Hydrogenispora ethanolica: one gene and its partner. The main gene of each other region encodes a partner of the protein of the gene in region 2 in a complex. Links are inferred from orthologs where the notes say so. Each region holds a gene or a part of one and is shown on either strand. Other genes may lie near its edges.

Region 1 (2,939 bases), on a different replicon or contig from region 2:
GAGATTGCCTTCCTGAATCAAGTCTAAAAAGAGCATCCCCCGACCGACATAACGTTTGGCAATGCTGACCACCAAGCGCAGATTGGCCTCAGCCAATCGCCGTTTGGCGTTTTCGTCGCCCGATTCCACTTTGCGGGCTAACTCGATCTCTTCGTTGGCGTTGAGTAAAGGAACACGGCCAATCTCTTTCAGATACATCCGCACCGGATCATCGAGCGCGATTCCTTCCGGAATCGTTAAGTCGATCTCGACCTCTTCCTCGCTATCCGGTTGGAAACCGTCCGGATCTTCGATCGGCTCTTCACTGGTGTCGGGTATGATCTCAATGCCGTGGGTAGCCAAGGCTTCATAAATTTCGTCGATCTGATCCGAATTCAGCTCTACCTGCTCCAAGGCATCCATGATTTCATGATACGAGAGGGCCCCTTTTCGCTTGCCTTTTGCAATCAACTCTTTTATGCCTTCGATATTTGGCAAGGTTTTTTCTTTACCCAACGTGTTTTTACCATCCTTCCCGGGGGGTAGACGCTCGATTTTTCGAGGTATACGAATATTTGCTCTTAATTATAATTCTGCAGAGAAACTTGGATATTCCTTCTTCAGTTTCCGGTTTAATTCGGTGAACTCCAACAGTTTTGCCTTTAGATCGGCTTCGGATAACTGAAGCCCCGAATCATCTTTTCCCGTGGCGATCTGTTCGGTCAACTTTTGAATCCTTGCTTTAAGGCGCAACATATCCAAGCGATTCAATATTCCTGCCAAATCACCGGTGCCTGATTTAAATTGTTGTTCCGCCAGCAGCGTCGAAGCCAATTCGCGTATGGGACCGGTAAGTTCATCCAATATTTGATGATTCTCCGGCGCCGGCTCAGTATCTTGCAGCGCTCCGAAAAAGTCCCGCCAAACCGCAAATTGGAAATCTTCCGCTTTCAATTCTTCTTTAATTCGCGCAAATTTATCATATTCCTGCAAAGCGATTTGCAAAAGTTCCTTTTCCGCCTCAAAAATAGCCGCTTGGATAGGGGATAATTCGGCATTCCTTATTATGCCAACACTTAGGCCATTTTTTTCAGTTGTCATTTTAGTATAACTAGGAATCAATTTATTATCCAGTACCGGAGATTTTTTCCTGTTTTTTGCAAGCCAGTCGTCAACCTCCGCGAATACCGCATTTTCGGAAACTCCGATTTCCCGGGCCAACTGACGGATATAAAACTCCCGCGCCACGGAACTTTCGATCTCGCCCAATTCCGGCAGGACCGCTTGAACTGCTCCAAGCTTCCCTTCGGAAGAATTAAGATCGTATTTTCGCAACGCTTGCTCAATCTTAAATTCGATTAACCCGGGGGCCTGAGCCAATTGTTCCCGAAAGGCCTTTTCGCCGGCTTTCTTCAGAAAGGAATCCGGATCCTCGCCGGCAGGCAACCGTAGTATTTTGACTGTCAACCCCGCTTCCCGCAGCAATCCCATTCCGCGCAACGTGGCGTTTTGTCCCGCGGTGTCGGCATCATATGCCAAGATCACCTCAGAACCGTAACGTTTGATCAATTTGACCTGATCCTGGGTAAGCGCGGTTCCCAATGAAGCGATGGCCTGTTGAAAACCACCCTGATGCGCCTGAACGACATCCATATACCCTTCCATGATAATCGCCTGGTTTTGGCGGCGGATCGTTTCCTTGGCAAGTTGTAGTCCATACAGGAAACGCCCTTTATGAAAGAGAGCGGTCTCCGGCGAATTCAAGTATTTCGGTTCGCCCTGATCCAGTACGCGGCCGCCGAAACCGACGACGTTGCCCTGGGGATCACAGATAGGGAAAATGATTCGGTCCCGAAAACGGTCGTAATAACCGTTTTCACCGAAGCTGACCAAACCCAATGTCGAGGCCTTCTCCAGCGGTACGTTTTTTTTGCGCAGCGTCTCCGTGAGGTGGTGCCAGCCCGGGGGGGCATAGCCTAGTGAAAACTTCCGCCAAATCTCCGGGTCAATACCGCGCCTCTCCAAATACTCCCTGCCCCGTTTCCCCTGTTCCGTCCTGGATAAACAATAATGAAAGTAAGATGCTGCCAGTTGATTTATTTTTAATAACTCATTCTTATTTTGGTCCGCCTGGTGGTCGTTGGACTCGGGCCAGGCGATTCCCGCCCGTTCCGCCAACTTGCGTGCCGCTTCCATAAATTCCAGATTCTCACGTTTCATAATGAAGCTGAAAACGTCGCCACCGGCACTGCAGCCGAAACAATAAAAGAACTGTTTCTCGGGGTTTACGTTGAACGAACCGGTTTTCTCGGAATGGAACGGGCATAAGCCAACCCACGAACGACCGGCTTTTCTCAAACTGACATACTCGGAGATGACCGAGACGATATCATTTTTCTCTTTAATCTCTTGAATCAGCTCCTGCTGTCGTAAACGGTCCAAGTTATCACCTGTCAAATTCCATGATATACATATTTTCTTCGTCCGGGTAAACAGTTCCTGCTTTTTTCAATCAGACATTATGGATCAACAGTAAATAATATCAGTATCGGAATTCTTTTATACATAGTTCAATAGCCCGAACCCGTTCTTGCCACGTTCACCGGTCTACCGGCGTGAACTGGAATTTGCAATTTCATCAGAAAAAAAGAAAACGCCTCAAGGCGCTTCTTTTATACCGGCGGGAGTGAAGGTAATCGTGATCGGGATTCCGTATTTACCGATTGGGCCTACGTCCTGGCCGTTGAATGTCAAGCGTACGCCTGCGGGATTTCCTAGTTTGATGACCATCGTGTTTTGGGCGGTCCAAGTCTGTTTCGGATCGGCGGAAGTGAAAGTCTTCCCATTTTTCGTGAGCGGCTGCGTTCCATCAGCATCGATGCCGACCCAAACTTTATCGGTAAATTCAGCCTCAATTCGAATGGGAGCATCCACCGTCGTAGCAGGGTCCGCAACGGACG
Region 2 (17,196 bases):
TGATAGTGCTCAATACGATGCTCATTGCAAATACTCCTTATCTTAATGAATTACGATTCCGCAACATGACACGATGCGTCCGGGTCCGGGAGGTTCCGGACCGCGACTTTTACCAGAAAACTATGGACATCCTCATCATACAACGTCGCCGCGGCACTTCGGGTTCCAAACCCAGGCAAACCTCCCTAACCATCCGCTTTCGCAAACCCCGAATGATAGTGTATGACACTCCGTCCGATTCGGGTCGCATTCCATGTCCCATAACTATAAAAAAAAGAGAGTATAAACTCTCTTTAACTTTTTACCTTCGCCACGGAAGCCCGTGTCACTTTCAATTCCACTTTATCGGTGACCCGGATCCGCAAATCCTCGTCGCCGTCAAAGTCGGTAATCTCGCCGTGAACTCCGCCGACCGTGATCACTTTGTCGCCCTTTTTGAGATTCTTTAACATGGCATCCCGCTGTTTCTGTTGTTTACGTTGCGGCATGATTAAGAACACCCAAAAGATGCCCAAAAAAAGCAACCACATCAATCCCATGCCCCATGGGTTCGCACCCGCATCGACCGGCTGTTTGGCTGCAAGAATCCACCAGTTCATCTATACACCTCCTTTAGTAGCCAGCAATTTCCATGAATAAGTTTATAATTCGACAACCGTGTCCTATTTCCCTTTTCTTTTTCTCCAGAATCGGACGACGGAGGGTCATTTCGTTTCCAACGGTACTTCCCGGCGCGTCAGACTCCAACCAAACCGGAGTCTCCTCCGGCCAAAGGAAGCGCGGCCTCAATTGGCGCAACGGGCGAAGAACTCCGCCTTCCGCTCCTCGAACGTGCCGGTGCGCAGTCCCAGCTTGATCTCTTCCATCACCTGTTTCAGGAAGTATAAATTGTGATAGGTGACCAGGTGGGCGCCGAGAATTTCCCCCGCCTTGAAGAGATGGCGGAGATAAGCCCGGGTATACTCCGTGCAGGTTTTGCATTGGCAATTGGGGTCCAACGGACTGAAATCCCGCGCATACCGGGCATCCCGGACGATCACCCGACCCAGCGAGGTCAAAGCGGTGCCATTCCGGGCGATCCGGGTCGGGAAAACGCAATCGAACATATCGATCCCCCGGGCCACCCCTTCCCACAACGCGTCCGGCGAGCCGACCCCCATCAGGTATCTGGGCTTCTCCTCCGGCAACAGCGGCACAGTATAGTCGAGCATCTCGTACATGAGCGGTTTCGGTTCTCCCACGCTCAATCCCCCGATGCCATATCCCGGAAAACCGAGACTGGCCAAGGTCCGGGCGCTCTCCTCCCGCAATTCGCGGTAGGTCACGCCCTGCACGATTCCGAACACCACCTGGTCAGGCCGGTGATGCGCCTTGAGGCAGCGTTCCGCCCAGCGGTGCGTCCGCTCCATCGCCTCTTTGGCGACCTGAAAATTCGAAGGATACGGCAGGCAGATGTCAAAGGCCATGGCAATGTCGGCGCCCAGCCCCATCTCGATCTCCATCACCCGTTCCGGCGTGAAGAGATGGGAGGAGCCGTCGATATGGGAGCGGAAGTTGACCCCCTGCTCGGTCACTTTATTCAATTTGGCCAGGCTGAAGACCTGAAACCCGCCGCTGTCGGTCAAGAGTGATTCCGGCCAATTGGCGAACCGGCGCAAACCGCCGGCTTCGCTGACAATATCCAGCCCCGGCCGTAAGTAAAGATGGTACGTGTTGCCGAGGATCAATTGGAAGCCGATGGCCCGTAGATCATCGACGGTCATGGCCTTGACCGTTCCTTGCGTGCCGACCGGCATAAAGACCGGCGTCTCGATCCGGCTGTGAAAAGTCTCCAGCAACCCGATGCGGCCCCGGTTCTCCTGCGATGCGTGCTTTACGGTGAAACTGAAACCCATCGTCGAAAATTCTCCTGTTCGCTTCCGAAAATATCAAATTCCTGCAAATATCAAATTCCTGCCGCGCTCTTATAAAATTAGGGTAGCGTCCCCGAAACTAAAAAAGCGGTAACCTTCCGCCACCGCGTGCCGGTAGCTCTCCAAGATCAGCTCCCGGCCGGCCAGGGCCGATACCAGCATCAACAAAGTCGATTTGGGCAGGTGAAAATTGGTGACGAGCCCGTCAATCACCCGGAATTGAAAACCGGGATAGATGAAAATATCGGTATCCCCGGAACCCGCCTGCAACGGTCCGCCGCGCGCCTGGGACTCCAGGACGCGGACCACGGTGGTTCCGACCGCGATTACGCGGCCGCCCGCCTGCTTGGTGGCAGCGATTTGCGCCACCAATTCCTCAGGGAGCGTGAAAATTTCCGAATGCATGTGGTGTTCCTCGATGGTCTCGGCCTGCACCGGCCGGAAGGTCCCCAACCCGACATTCAGAGTGAGATAACCGAAGGCGATTCCGGCCTGGCGCAGCTGGTCCAAGAGCCGGGTCGTAAAGTGCAGCCCCGCCGTGGGAGCGGCCACCGAACCCTCATGGACGCCGTAGACGGTCTGATACCGCTCCGGATCCGCCACCGGCTTGGTAATGTACGGCGGCAAGGGAGTGGTCCCGTTGGCGCGCAGCCATTCCCGGAAATCGGACGGCCCGCTGAAAGCGATGATCCGGGTTCCCTCCGCTCCGGACTCCACCACCCGCCCGGTCATGTCCCCGGGAAAACGGATTACCGCCCCGACCTTCAACCGCTTGCCCGGCCGGACCAGACATTCCCAATGTCCGGCGCGGCATTCTTTGAGCAAAAAAACTTCCACCCTGGCCCCGTCCGGGCCGTCCTTCTGTCCGTGCAACCGGGCGGGAATCACCCGGGTATCATTGAAGACCAACAGATCCCCGGCCCGCAGAAACTCGGGCAGATCGTAGAAATGATGGTCGGTAACGCTCGGACCGGCGCGGCGGATCACCATCAGCCGGGAATGGTCGCGCGGCTCCACTGCCTCCTGGGCAATCAATTCCGGCGGCAGTTCGTAATCAAACTGGCTCACTAGCATGGTTCAGGGATTCCACTCCATTCGGTCATCCGGGATCCGGTAAATCCGTAACTTTCGCTCCCGGATAGAAATATTCCAAAATCTGCCGTTCATTATACCCTCTTTCGGCCATGGTTTTCGCGCCCGCTTGGCTGAGCCCGACGCCGTGACCCCATCCGGCCCCCTTAAACACCACTTGCACAGGCTCTTTATCCCGCAGCCATTCCCAAGGGTCGAACAGATCCCACGGCGGATTGAGCAAATCGCCGACCAGGCCGGGGGTTTCGGTCGTCGCAACGAGCGCTTCCGGATAGAGGGTGCCATGGACCCACCACAAGGTGACACAGGGCTCGGGACCGTAGACGACCGCCATCCGCATGTTCGAACTCCGCAGGCCCGCCAGGTTCCGGAATTGTTCGCCGGTGACGGTCGTCTCTTCCAACGCCCCTTTGAGCAATAGCTTCATGACCCGGCTGTCCCTCCCGAAAGCCACCGGCAAGATCTGTTGCAACGCGCCGATCTTCGGATAGGAGCGGGCGACCAGGGCTTGCAGTTCGGACCATTGAAAACTGCGGGTCCATTGGGCATATGCGGCACTGGAATCCCAATCGGGAACCTCTTTCAAATAAGGAACCGTTCCGCCCCAGATGTCGGCGGAGTCCGACGTATAATTCCCGGAGGAGACGTGAAAAAAGGCGGAGATCGCCTTTCCCCCATAGCTCAGGATGGCGCCGGCGGTCTCCGCCACCGCCCGGTCCGTATTGGGATTTTCATAGGACGCCCCTCCGTACGCCTGGCAATGCGTGGTGTCGCAGAGGTCAAAACCGGCCGCGGCATGCTTGCCCAGGGAAGCGACGGTATAAGTGCGGGCGGCAATGGCCTGAGCCTTCAAAGCCGCCAGGGGCCAGCTCGGTATCACTTCGCGCGGCACGACCCCCCGTAAATAATCTTCCAGCGGCAACTGGTTGACCAAAGTCAACTTCCCGTTGGCAAGCGCGATCGAAAAAACACCCCGGTACAAACGGCGATTCCACGTCAAAAGGCCGGTCCCGGGAGCGATCTCCAGCGGTCCGGCTCCGATCGGGTTGCCGTCGACCAGAATGGCATCCTTGCCGGCAGTGATCAGCGTCTCCTCCCCGAGCTGGGATAGCGGTTGCGGCACTCCGCTGGACAGATCCAGCAGCTGCGCGCCGGCATTCTGAGCCAGCTTGACTTCGGCCAGGTTTTGACCGATGCCGATTCGCACCAGCGTTTCGGCGCTGCAGCGCGCTGGCACCGCCAACAAACCGAGGATGACGATCCAGATTCTCCAATCGATCTTGCGCATCTCTGACTTCACTCCCAAAGGCGGGCGATGGCCGTTCTTAATCCCGGCGCTCCTGTTCCCAATAGCCGAAGTCCCGCAGGGCGGACCGGTTATTCCGCCATTTATCCCGCACTTTGACCCATAAATTGAGGAAGACCTTGGCGTCCAGCAATTCCTGAATATCGGCCCGGGCCGCCTGGCCGATCTGTTTTAAACGCTCGCCCCCGGCTCCGATCAGGATTCCTTTTTGAGAATCCCGTTCCACGTAGATGACGGCGTCGATATAGATCAGGCCGTTGTCCCGCTCCTTGAATTCGTCCACCTGGACCGCAACCGAGTGGGGCACTTCCTCCTGGGTGTGGTTCAAGACTTGTTCGCGGATGAATTCCGCCGCAATAAACCGTTCCGGATGATCGGTCACCATCTCCGGCGGATAAAACGGCGGGCCATCGGGCAACGCCTCCGCTACCGCCGCCAGGAGCTGCGGCAGGCCGCCGCCGTCCCGGGCCGAAACCCGCAACGGAGCGGCGAACCCCGGAAGCTCCGGCAACTGTTCGTCGTGGACCAGGTCCATCTTGTTCCAGACCGGCAGGACCGGCAGATTCGCCGCCCGCAACTCTTCCGCCACCTTCAAGTCGGCCGGGGTCAGTCCCTGCGAGGCATCCAGCACCCACACCGCCAGATCGCCCGAGCGCAAGGCCGCCTGAGCGGTCTTGACCATCTCGGTCCCCAGTTGATGCAGGGGCCGGTGCAACCCCGGCGTGTCGATCCAGACAATCTGGTAACCCGGCTGGGTTAAAATCCCCCGCAGCTGAGTCCGGGTGGTTTGCGGCTTGTCCGAAGTGATCGTGATCTTCTGGCCGATGATCCGGTTGAGCAGGCTGGATTTGCCCACGTTCGGCCGGCCGATGAGCGTGGCGAAACCCGATTTAAACTGTTTCTCCTTCATCCGTCCCAAGTCCATTCAAATAGCCACCGGTCTTCGCCGGGACCGTAATAGTCCTTCATAAAATCGACCTTGCGCATCCGGAATTTATCCTGGTAAATATGGATCGCGATCTGGTTTTCCGGATGGACCGTCAGTTGGAGCCGGCGAAACCCGGAGCGGGGCAAACCCTCCAGGATCGCCCGGAGCATGGCCGTGCCGATCCCGTACCCCTGGTACTCCTTGGCGACGGCAGCGCCGTACAAATAGGCCAGTTCCGGATCGCGCCAGTCCCGCATCAATTCGGCGATTCCCACCGGGGTCCCGTTGTAGCGGGCGACATAGACCCGGCCGTAGTGTAAAAAAGGCGGCAAGGACCATTCATTCAAGCTGCCCGGTCCGAAAGCCTCCTCATCGATGGCCAGCATGGTTTCGCGTAAGTACTCATCAATCTTGGTCGCAATTTCGACCGTAATGGTCTGCTCGGCAGAGTTCATTCATTCCTCCGTGATTTAAGATGAGCGGGTCCAAAAGCCTGGGGCAGATACTCCCGAAGCGTGGTTTCGACCACCGCGCCGCTCAGATTCGCTAGATATAACGGTAAATCCAGGTCGAATTCGGCTAAGAACTGCCGGCATACTCCGCAGGGCGAACCCGGTTCGGCGCCCTCCACCACCACCGCCAGGGCCGCGAAATCCTTTTCGCCTTCGGAAACCGCTTTCGACGCCGCCACTCTTTCCGCGCAGATCCCCGCCGAATAGGCGGCGTTCTCGATATTGCACCCGGTATAGACCGTCCCCGACCGGCCCAGCAAAGCGGCACCGACCTTATAATGAGAGTACGGAGCATAGGCCCGTTCCCGGGCGGCTGTCGCCGCAGCGATTAATTGCTCCCGAATTTTTTGATTCTCCATCCAATCCTCCTGCGGTTCTGCCGCGTTTCCTCAGGGCCGTCCGGAACCGCTCCGCTTACCTCAGCAACAATTGAAAGATCAAAGTCGTGGTCAAAAAACCGAGTAAGCCGCCAACCAGGACTTCCCCGGGGGTATGAATTTTATTCTCGATCCGGCTCTCCGCCACCAAAAAGAGTAAAAATAAGGCGAGCGCCGTAACCAGGCTCTGCCTTGTCAGAAAGAAGATGGCGGTGGCCGACGCGGCGGCCAGGGCCGTATGGCCGCTGGGCATGCCGCCTTGCACCGGCCGGCCGGTTTTGGTGAGCGCCTTTCCGGCAATGGTAAAAACCACGGTAAAGGTGATGGCGATCATGCTGAGGTAGATGGGTGACTTTTGCAGGGAGACGATGACCATCGGAATTAACGGATCCAGCTTCGGAAAGAAGATCATGTAGCCGATGATCACCGCGACCGTGGAAGCGACTAACACCGCGCCCGCCGCCACATTTTTGGCGATCGCCGCCAGCGGGTGGATCTCCTGGGTCACCAGATCCACCGCGACTTCAATGGCGGTATTGATCATTTCGGTGACAATGACAAAGGCAATCACCAGAAACAGGATCAGGATCTCCAGCTTGGTAAGTTTGAAGATCAACGAGGCCAACAGGATCAAGGCAGTGGCCAGAAAATGCAGCCTCATGTTGCGCTGCGTCTTCAGGGTATAGACCACGCCGTCGAAGGCATAATTGAATGAATCCAGCAAGGAACGGGCCCTCAAAGCGGCTTCCTCCCCAAGTCATGCTGCCGTAGGATCGCTTCCTCATTTTCGCGCATCCGGACGGTCTCTTCCGGAGTTTGGTGATCGAATCCCAGTAAGTGCAGCAATCCATGAACAGCCAAATAGCATAGCTCGCGCTCAAAAGAGTGCCCGTACTCCGCCGCTTGTTCCTTGGCCTTCTCGACTGAGATGAAAATGTCCCCCAATAATTCGGGCGCATCTTCCGGCATTTGCGGCGGCTGATCCTCCGCCACGGTTTCGGCGATGGCGAAAGACAGGACGTCGGTGGGGCGGTCCACTCCGCGATACTGCAGATTCAACTCATGGATATAGGGATTATCCGCCAGGATCACGCTGACTTCGGCCTGCGGCTTGCCGTGGCTTTCCAGGCCGAAGTCCAGGACCGAAATCAACAAATCCAGCTGGGCTTCGTCCACCGGCAAGGTTTGCTGAATGTCATTTACTAAAGTCGGCACCGCTCTTCTTCCTCTCGATCTCTTTCAACACAGTCTCAGGATATTCCACTCGACTATGGAATAACCCTCCAAAAACCTTCAAAAAACTATTTTTCACATTATTCAAATCTTTCAGCGTCAGATCGCACTCGTCGAACTGGCCGTCGTCCAACCGTTCGCGAATGATCTTTTGAATGAGCGACTCCACTTTGGCCGGAGACGGTTTGGCCAGTGAGCGAACCGCCGCTTCCACCGAATCGGCCAGCATCACCAGGGCCGCCTCCTTGCTCTGCGGTTTCGGGCCTTCATAGCGGAAATCCTCTTCCATCAGGGCTTCCCGCTCGCCTTGCACGCTCTCGGTGGCCCGCTTGTAAAAGTAGCGAACCAGGTCGGTCCCGTGATGCTGCTCGATGATCTCGATCAGCTTATCGGGCAAGCCGTGCTCTCGGGCGATCTCTGCGCCTTCTTTCACGTGGTAGGTGATGATCAGCGTGCTCAGCGTGGGATTCAGCTTCTCATGGGGATTCTCCTGGCCGAACTGATTCTCCACAAAAAAGTATGGCCGTTTTATCTTGCCAATATCATGATAATAAGAACCGACCCGCACCCAGAGCGCGTCGGCGCCGATGCCCTCGGCCGCCGCCTCGGCCAGATTGCCCACCATGACGCTGTGGTAATAGGTGCCCGGAGCCTCAATCTGCAGGCGGCGCAGCAACGGATGGCCCGGATTCGACAATTCCAGCAGCCGGATGGCTGAAGTCAGCTTAAATAAATGTTCAATGAAAGGCAGCGAGCCGATGGCCAGCACCGCCGAGAGAATGCCGTTGGCCACGGCGAAAAGGACGATCTCAACGTTGAAGCTGCTCCGGAACAGCAGATTCAAGGCAATGGCCGTCGCCGCGTTGACCCCCATCAGCACCAGGCCGCTGCGGACCAGATCGCGCTGGCGGCGGAAATTGAAGACCGCCAGGACCGATACCACGCCGCTGACGAAGTAAAAAACGGTCAGCGCCAGATTCAGCTCCACAATAATTCCGCCGAACAAGCTCAGGATCGCGGTCATCGCCAGGGCCAGTTGCGGAGTGACCAAAACGCTCACCAACATGGTGGCGAAGCTTACCGGAGCCAGATACGGCAGCGAGGTATTATCCGCCAACGACAAAACCTTGATCAATCCGACCACCATCACCAGGAGCAACAACATCAGATAGAGCAGCCGTTCCTGCTTAAAGAGGGCCGGATGAAACTGCATGATATAGACCAGACCCAGGATGATCAGTAAGATAAGAAAGAACGACAGGCTCAGGAACACCCGGATCCGGTTCGATTCATCGGTGATCAGATGCAGCTCTTTCAGCATGCGCAGATCATTTTCGGTGATCACCTGGTTCTTGGCGATCAAGGTTTCGTTTTGGCGGTGGACCACCTCGGGGACTTCCCGGTTGACCCGTTCCTGCAGGCGGGCGATCTTCGCCTGGTCCAGCACCAGGTTGGGGCGGATCGCGACCTCCAGCAGCTGGGCCAGGACCGGCAGGACCGTCCGGGAGACCGCTTGTTTCTCCAGCAGCGGCGCCAGCGACGTTCTGACCTTCGCCAGGTCGTTTTCGCCGATCATCTGGTTGGCCTCCAGATCCTGGAGCACCTGATGGGATTTTTCCTTGACGGTCTGGTAGGCGTCATCGGACAACGCCAACAGATTGCGGACCAAATCCCGGCTGGGCGATTGATAGACGAACTTGGTCAACCGCGCGATGAGCTGCGCGACGGAATCCGCCACACCCGGCCTGGCGGAGCTTTCCGCCCGTTGGCGTTCCTGATCGATCAATTCAAAAAAGCGGTTCAGCTTATAGGCCGCGTCATTTCCCACCGAGTTGTCGATCTGGTAATAGGCCGGATCCTGTTTGGCGATCTCCACCGCCCGCTCCCAGGCGTCCGCCCGGGCCAGCTTGGTGGCTTCAAAGTCCACCACGTCCTTGGGAGCCACGATCTCCTCCTTGCTGACCTGGCCTATTTTGAGGTCAAGCGCCCGGGGGAAAAGATTGATCTGCAACAAGGTGATGAGCAGCAAAAAACAGACGACCACCAGCAGTCCTTCGCGGACCGACGGGGTTTTCATCACGCCCGCCATTTTGGCGAGGACTTCCAGGGGCGCCGCCGTCTCATTACCGCGGACTTTCTTCGGGGTCAACCCTTGACTGTCATTGTGTTCCACGCGAGCCGTCTCCTTTACTTGTCCAGCGCATCATAGCGCTGGTAGGCCCTGATGATCCGCTGCACCAACTCATGGCGGACCACATCGCGATCACTCAGCATCACCACGGCGATGCCGGAAACTCCGGCAAAGATCTCGGCCACATCGGCCAGGCCCGACCGCACGCCGCGCGGCAGGTCCACCTGGGTGATATCGCCGGTCACCACCGCTTTGGAACCGAATCCCAGACGGGTCAGGAACATCTTCATCTGCTCGGGCGTGGTATTTTGGGCCTCGTCCAAGATGATGAACGAGTCATCCAAGGTCCGGCCACGCATATACGCCAGCGGAGCAATCTCGATCACGCCCCGCTCAAAATGTTTCTGAAAAAGATCGACCCCCATGATGTCATATAATGAATCATACAGCGGCCGCAGGTACGGATCGACCTTTTCCTGCAGATCGCCGGGGAGAAAACCCAATTTTTCGCCGGCTTCCACCGCCGGCCGGGTCAGGATGATCCGGTTGACCTCCTTGGCCTGGAGCGCCGCCACGGCCAGGGCCACGGCCAGATAGGTTTTGCCGGTTCCGGCCGGCCCGATGCCGAAGCTCAGCGTGTGATGGCGCACGGCTTCCACATATTGCTGCTGGCCGATGGTCCGCGGAAAAAGCTTCTTGCCCCGGGCGGTGACCGCCACGATGTTTTGGGTGAGGGAAGCCACTTTGGCCAGCTGATCTTCCTTGGCGAGGCTGATCATATAGGTGATCTCCGCCGGGCCGGGATGGTTGCCTTGCTGCAGTTGTTCGCCGATGATCGCGAAGATGGCGGCGGCCCGCTCCACCCCAGGCGCCGCGCCGGACAGGACCAATTCATTGCCGCGGGAAAAAATTTCGATCCCCAGCCCCGCGCCGACCAACCGCAGATGCTCCTCGAGTTTGCCGATAATTTGCGGGGCGAAACGGGGTTCAAGCGCCAGTTTCAACTCTTGATTATTCAAATAGCTGCGAGTACTCCTTCAATTAAAATGTCAATTTGGCGATTCCGGAGGCTGATCTTTCAACGGAGCGATCAGGGCGATATCCTGAATGCTTTCGTAGGTGACGATCAATTTCAGGAAGTTGCCCTCCGTCGACCAGTGGACGGTCCGTTTGCCGCCCCGGCCCGGCAGATACTTGCGGCGTTCCGCCGCTTCGCGCAGCGCGGCCGCCTTCAGCTCCGCCGGGGTCCGGACCACCTTCACCCAACGGGCCGCCTGCCAGGTATCTTTAATGATTTCTACAACCAAAGCCGGATTCCTGCCTTGATAAAGTCTCTTTTGCCACCGGGTCCAGGAATAATTGGCAACCGGCCGCTTTCCCAGCCGGAACAGGGGCCAGAGCCGTTTGCCCACCCGGAGGCTGTAAGCGGTCAGCCGCTCCCGTTCCGGCAGGGCCCGCCAGCAGAGGCGCGGTTCGGTCACTTCGATATCCTGCCAGACCCGGGCCTCCACGATCCCGTTGGCCGGTACCGGTATTTTTACCAATTCACCGCTCGCTTTATCACTCTGCCATTCGATGCCGCTGATCAGCAGGTCGCCCGGGGCGACGGTATCCCCTTCTTTCACCGCCGAGGTGCCCCGGATGACCGCCACTTTGGTGACCAGCCCGTCGCGGCCGGCGATCAGATCGTAGCTGCTCCGGGCCGGCGGCGGCACTTTCCGCTTGACCACCGTGACGTCGGCCACCACGCCGCGCAGATTGAGCCCGAACCAGACCGCCTGCGGCATTTCCAGCATCACTTCCCGTTCGACCATGGTCTTGCGGGTCAGCAGGCTCCGGCGGGTCACTCCCGGCTTGACCCCCAGCTTGGCCAAGGTGGTGAACAGTTGTTGGCGGTCGGCCCCCTCAAATCCCTCCACCCGGATCACCAGGACCAAGGTGGACAGGTAGATTAACCCTCCCACGAACAGCACCGAGCCCAGCAGGAAGGTCCGGCGCCGCCGCATTTTTCGCCAGCTGAAAGGCCAGCCCCGCTTGCGGTGCAGCCGCACCGTGGCCTGGGAGCGCCGGGCGTATTCGCGGATGCGCCGGAAGCCGTGAGCCCGCAGCTTGACATGGAGCACGTCGGGGCCGACCCGTTTCACATCCCAGAGCACCAGCCCGGAATTGGTGGCCAAGTTGATGAATTTCTCCAGATGCGGGCCGCGGACCAGGATCTCCACATAACCGAGAAGCCAGGAGACGATCCGGTTCAAAAGCATCCGCGCTACCTCCAGTCCACCAAGTCGAGCTGCGCGATCCGGCCCTGGATGATGACCTCGTCCTTCACCGCCGAGACCAGGGTCAGATTCTCGCCCGCGATCCGCAGCTCGCCCAGTTTGGTATTGACCCGGACCACCCGCGTGTCATACTCGATGACGCCGCGGTGGTTCTCAATGATCGCGCTCCGGTTGGCGCTCAATACGATCCGCGGCCAGTCGGCCACGGTATCCAGCGGTATATCCAAAAACTCCATTAACTTGTGTCCGATGGGACTCTTCTTCTCCGGCACGGCAATCCCCCCTATTATGTTGTATGCGGCGAGGGGTGGATTTTATTAATCCGGTAGTTAAGTGTAGCCTTTTTCCGGTCCGGCCCGCCGTTCCTAAATCCTTTGCAGAGAAGTTCCCGGAAAAGGTTAGTTTTTTGTTAATTGTTTGTTATATTCTGCTTATATGGAGATCAAGGCAATTGACAACCGGGATGTCTAGTGGTAATTTTAGGTTTGTGTAACAACTTGAGGAGAAAACTGAGACAACTCCTCCGGTACGCGTTACAGAGAATCGGTATCGAAAAGATACCAAAAAAATTAAGGAGGAAGAAAGAATGAAAAAACTGCTCGTTGCTTTACTCTCCCTGGTTCTGGTTTTTGCAGTTGTGGCCAGCGTCTCCGCTGCCGCGCCGACCGTCACCGGTTTGCTTCAATATGAAGCCCATGAAGACACCGGTACAACCGATGCTGAAAAGGTGGATGCTCGTATTTTCTTCAATGGTAGTATTAATGACGCGACCAATTATACCGTATCGCTTCAATATGCTGATACGGCTGCGAATGGCGCTAATGTCAAAGTCCGTGAAGCATTTGCTACTTATAAGACAGGTTTGGGTAATTTCTCCCTTGGTAAAATTCGCATTACCCCGAGCATCATCGACTTGTTAGGTGGAGTTTCTCCTCTAGCCGGTGATGTCGACGGAATTACCGCTGCTCAAGTAGTTGTTAAATACGCTTATTCCTTCGATGATAATACTAACGTATGGTTAGCTGTAGTCCCGGCCGATTCTAGCCAAAGTGCTACCAGCAAAGTTGAGGCTGGAGCTTTTGTTGCACAACTTAATACCAAAGCTTCCATCTTCGACTTGGGTCTGAATTATCAATATGAAGGTGAAGGCGATGCGGGTTATGCTTTCCAGGCCAGCACCACTTTGTTCGATTCCTTGAAGCTCTGGACCGAACTGGGCAGAGTTGCCGATCAAACCGAAGCCGCTTCTTCTGATGCTAAGACTGCCTATTATGTTGGCGCCGCTTACACTATTGGAAAATTAACTCTGGAGTACGAAGAACAGTTCAACGATGATTTCAAATACAATGCTACATTCAGTGGAAAAGGTAAACACTGGGGTTCCAAAGTTAGCTACGCTGTAAATGATAACCTGACCCTGGAACTTTACCACAGCCCCAATTACGCTATTGGCGGCTTCGACAACAGCAAAAACTTCGCCAAAGCAGTTATCAGCTTCTAAGAAATACTGTCCTACATAAAAGCCACCTCTCGGGGTGGCTTTTATTTTTTCCACTCCCTTACATCTGATCTGTCTATCTAACCCCACCAACTTGCTAAACTCTTTCTGGAGGCAACTCCACCAAGCTACCAAGCCGATTTTCCTCTCTCTTCGCTCTCTCCGAATCGGAGAGAGTAACCATCATTCTTCGGCAGCCTAAAAGCTTTTCGACTATGGAGCCCGGTGGTTCCCCTTCCCGATTTAGGCCATAGGTTGAGGGGGTGAAATAGATCTTTTTACGAATCACGGATCTCTTTCGGCGGCTGAAAGAGCTCTTTCAATCGCTCAAGGAGCTCTTTTTGTGGAAAAAGAGTTCTCTCAATCGGTCAGCAAGCTCTTTTTGTGGATAAGCAAGCTCTTTTTGTGAATAAATGAGCTCGCTCAGTCGTCGAGCGAACTCTTTTTGTGGATAAGCGAGCTCGTTTTGTGAATGAACAAGCTCTTTTTCGGGAAAATGAGCTCGCTCAGTCGCCCAGCAAGCTCTTTTTGTGGATAAGCGAGCTGGTTTTGTGAATAAGTAAGCTATTTTTGTGGATAAACGGTATCGTTGAATGGGGTTAATGAATTTTGGCTGTGGATAAGTCGGGGAAGCCCCGGTAAAACAAGGTCCCATCTCTTCGCTTCCTTGAGCCGCTTGCTTCATAGAGAGGGAAAGGCACTATAGTTGCTACTGGCTTCCGGGTAACTCAAGGGGTGAGTTCCGAGGGCCCAAAACCAGACTCTCCCCTGAGTTTCACTTGCATCAGGCGATTCGGAAGATTTTGGTTGCACACGGAAAGTCCCTTTCGTAAGCTCGCTCGATGCAGCCCTCATCCCCAGCCCTTCTCCCGGCATCGGCCGGGAGAAGGGTATCGAAGACCGTTCTTGCCAATCCATTCCCAAAACCCTCTACCGGCCTTTGACGAGAGAGGGGGGGTGAGGGCTGCCTCGAACGGGATAAGTTTGAAGTTCAGTAGCGAGGGGGACCATGTTTGACTGAGCTTTTTGTTTCAAAGTTTCATAAACCCGGTAAATCAAGGTTCCCCTCTCGCTTGCTTCAAAGGAGGAACGACACGATTGTTGCTACTGCCGTTCGGGCCCGGGGTCACGATGTTAACCTAAATCTGATGCTGTCGATCCAGCCCCACGAACTTGCTGAATTCCTTCTGGAAGAGCAACTCCACCGTGCCGACCGGGCCGTTTCTCTGCTTGGCGATGATCAGGTCGGTGATCCCTTTCTTCTCGGTCTCTTTATTGTAATAATCCTCGCGGTAGAGGAAGGCGACGATGTCCGCGTCCTGCTCCAGGGATCCCGATTCGCGCAGGTCGGCTAGGGACGGCGTCTTGTCGGTCCGCTGCTCGACGGCGCGCGACAGCTGGGACAGGGAGATCACCGGCACCTCCAGCTCGCGGGCGAGCGCCTTCAGCGACCGGGAGATCTCCGACACCTCCTGCTGCCGGTTCTCGGAACGGCCGCGCGACTGCATCAGCTGCAGGTAGTCGATGACGATCAATCCCAGGCCGGCCTCGGCCTTGATCCGCCGGGCCTTGGCCCGGATGTCGAAAACCGTCACGCCGGGAGTGTCGTCGATGTAGATATTGGACTCGGAGAGCCGGCCCAGGGCGTGGGAGAGGCGCGGCCAGTCCTCGTCGCGCAGGGTTCCGGTACGGATCCGCTGATTGTCGACGCCCGCCTCGGAACAGAGCAGCTTCAGGGCCAGCTGCTCCTTGGACATTTCCAGGCTGAAGACGATCACCGGCGCTTTGTAGTCCACCGCGGCGTTTCTGGCCAGGTTCAGGGCGAAGGTGGTCTTGCCCATACTGGGCCGGGCCGCCAGAATGATCAGGTCCGACGGTTGCAGGCCGGCGGTCATCCGGTCCAGATCGCGAAACCCGGTGCCCAGCCCGGTGACGCCGCCCCGGTTCTCATAGAGTTGCTCGATCCGTTCGAAGGTGTCGATCAGGATGCTCTTGAGCGCGACATACCCTTTGACGTGGCGCTGTTGGGCGATTTGGAAGATCTGCTTTTCGGCCTGGTCGAGGATGCTGTCCACCTCGTCGGCGCCCTCGTAGCCCAGGCGGACGATTTCGGTGGCGGTGTTGATGATCGAGCGGAGCAAGGCCTTTTCCGCCACGATCTTGGCGTAGTATTCGACATTGGCGGCGGTGGGCACCGCGTTGGCCAGAGCGGTCAGGTAGGGGATCCCACCGATCTTCTCCAGCATGTTGCGGCGTTTCAACTCTTCGGAAACGGTAATGATGTCCACCGGTTCGCCGTGGTTATGCAGATGCAATACGACCTCGAAGATGACCCGGTGCGCCTCGCGGTAAAAAGCTTCGGACTGCAACAGTTCCAGGCCCTTTTCGATCGCTTCCTTCTCCAAAAACATCGAGCCCAGCGTCGAGCGTTCGGCGTCGATATTCTGCGGGGGGATCCGTTCGGCAATGGATGCAATACTCATCGTTGACTTCCTCCATCCGGCATGATGTCAGCTTTGCTGACTCCGGCCTCGCATTGAATGTAATAAGACCGTCATGATTCCAATACCATAGTAATTCTGTAAAAAAGCCGCAGTCCCTGCCGCCCGCCGGGCGCGAGTCCAAAATCTTCATCTCCGGCGCCGCGCCAATTTCTGCCATGCACGGCGGCTCCGCCCGGGAGCAAAAGAAAAAGGCTGTCCCCTGCGGCGGGGGCAACCTCTTGAACGGATATGGCCGGGGCGGCCGGAAGGCTGCCCCGGTCATTCGGGAGCCAACACCCGATCGTTAAAGCCAAAAGTCTGGGTCAGATCGACGTGGCCGGCCAGCGATTCCACCTCGCTCCCTTCCACCAGGATCTTCACCTGGTGGATATCCGGAAACTTGGTGAGGGTATTGACTAGGGAAGCGACGGCCAGAGCCTCCCCCTCGGCGCCGACGTTCAGACGGGTGGCGGCCTGATTCAAGTCCACCGTGGCCAGACCGTTCGCGACCTTCAGATCCAGTACTGCGGTGTCTCTGGGGAACAGCCTCTCCAAACCGGAGCCCGCCGGCGGTCCGGCGAACAACGCCGCCAGCGCCCGGCGATGCCGGTCGCCGTCCCGGGGAATCCGGACCAGCACCGGCTGGAGCGAGAAATTATTCCCGTCCGTCCGCATGAAGAATACCGCCGCCGTTTCGGTGGCCAACTCCCGGTTCTCCGCCATCAGCCGCCGGTTCTCCCGGAGCAGCGGAATGGTGGCCGTCCGGCCCAGATAGTAGCCGATTCCGCCGGAAACGATGAATACGCCCAACATTGCCAAAATCGTCGCGCGACGCAATGACGAGCCCCCCCCAATGCGACCAAGGGCGGCTCCCGGCCGCCCTTGCTGCTGTTTTTCGATTGATAACTACCTTCTCCAGCATGTCACCGGCCGTGGCTCAAGAGCCGGGTCCGGCCTTTAAAACTTATGCTGGAAACCTACCCGGTACTTGGGATCCTTGTCGTACTGACTATTGATGTCCAGGACCAGGCTCGTCTGATCGCTGACATGATACTTCAGCTGGTAATCATGGAAGAACTCGCCTTCGATATAGAGCATCGGCTGCAGGTGCAGCTCCCATTTGTTCCACTGCCACCCCAGGTCGCCGCGGAGGAAAAGCTGCGGCTGGTTGTCGTCGTTATAGTCATAGATGATGATGTCGTCGCCGTTCTCGCCCCGGACTCCGGCGAATAAAAAGATCCGCGGATACATCTGGATCCGGACCGCCGCTTCGTAACGGGCCCAGTCCTCGCCCCGGTATCCCGTATCATAAAAACCGGTCAGCCGCAGGTTGGTACCGAACGGGATCGAAAAATCCAGTCCGGCGTAGCCGTTATAGTCCTCAGCTTCGGTATCGTAGCGCACCCCGCCTTTGACCGCGATCTTATCCGAGAACCGGTATTTC

What was found.
Region 1: the proteins of dnaB (region 2) and dnaG are in contact, whole or in part, in a crystal structure (PDB 2R6A), measured with the Geobacillus stearothermophilus proteins. The link is inferred for Hydrogenispora ethanolica from one-to-one orthologs. Residues at the interface, in WP_033016901.1 of Geobacillus stearothermophilus: Ser13, Glu15, Ala16, Gln18, Glu91, Leu92, Asp94, Ala95, Val96, Pro97, Thr98, Ala99, Ala100, Asn101, Tyr104, Tyr105, Ile108; in WP_049624496.1 of Geobacillus stearothermophilus: Lys456, Leu457, Leu458, Pro459, Ala460, Asn463, Ala464, Leu467, Leu535, Leu536, Ile537, Ala538, Gln544, Glu545, Asp548, Tyr549, His552.

Annotation. Positions count from the first base shown.
Region 1 is NZ_SLUN01000033.1:53,688-56,626, forward strand. It holds dnaG (DNA primase), read right to left. Parts: upstream 2,437-2,939; coding sequence 565-2,436; downstream 1-564. Other genes in the region: rpoD (RNA polymerase sigma factor RpoD), read right to left, coding at 1-495; EDC14_RS20780 (helix-turn-helix domain-containing protein), read right to left, coding at 2,638-2,939. UniProt on the Escherichia coli protein: RNA polymerase that catalyzes the synthesis of short RNA molecules used as primers for DNA polymerase during DNA replication.
Region 2 is NZ_SLUN01000017.1:39,125-56,320, forward strand. The notes cover bases 13,581-16,385. They hold dnaB (replicative DNA helicase), read right to left. Parts: upstream 15,753-16,385; coding sequence 14,409-15,752; downstream 13,581-14,408. Other genes in these bases: EDC14_RS14250 (hypothetical protein), read right to left, coding at 13,589-13,924; EDC14_RS14260 (GerMN domain-containing protein), read right to left, coding at 16,032-16,385. In the rest of the region: EDC14_RS14175 (HD domain-containing protein), read right to left, coding at 1-25; preprotein translocase subunit YajC, read right to left, coding at 294-599; tRNA guanosine(34) transglycosylase Tgt, read right to left, coding at 786-1,895; tRNA preQ1(34) S-adenosylmethionine ribosyltransferase-isomerase QueA, read right to left, coding at 1,965-2,987; EDC14_RS14195 (SpoIID/LytB domain-containing protein), read right to left, coding at 3,013-4,293; GTPase Era, read right to left, coding at 4,331-5,221; EDC14_RS14205 (GNAT family N-acetyltransferase), read right to left, coding at 5,218-5,694; cdd (cytidine deaminase), read right to left, coding at 5,691-6,110; EDC14_RS14215 (diacylglycerol kinase), read right to left, coding at 6,166-6,867; rRNA maturation RNase YbeY, read right to left, coding at 6,864-7,343; EDC14_RS14225 (HD family phosphohydrolase), read right to left, coding at 7,324-9,534; EDC14_RS14230 (PhoH family protein), read right to left, coding at 9,549-10,511; EDC14_RS14235 (sporulation protein YqfD), read right to left, coding at 10,542-11,753; EDC14_RS14240 (YabP/YqfC family sporulation protein), read right to left, coding at 11,759-12,043; EDC14_RS14245 (porin), read left to right, coding at 12,358-13,272; more of EDC14_RS14260, read right to left, coding at 16,386-16,589; EDC14_RS14265 (hypothetical protein), read right to left, coding at 16,710-17,196. UniProt on the Escherichia coli protein: The main replicative DNA helicase, it participates in initiation and elongation during chromosome replication. Travels ahead of the DNA replisome, separating dsDNA into templates for DNA synthesis.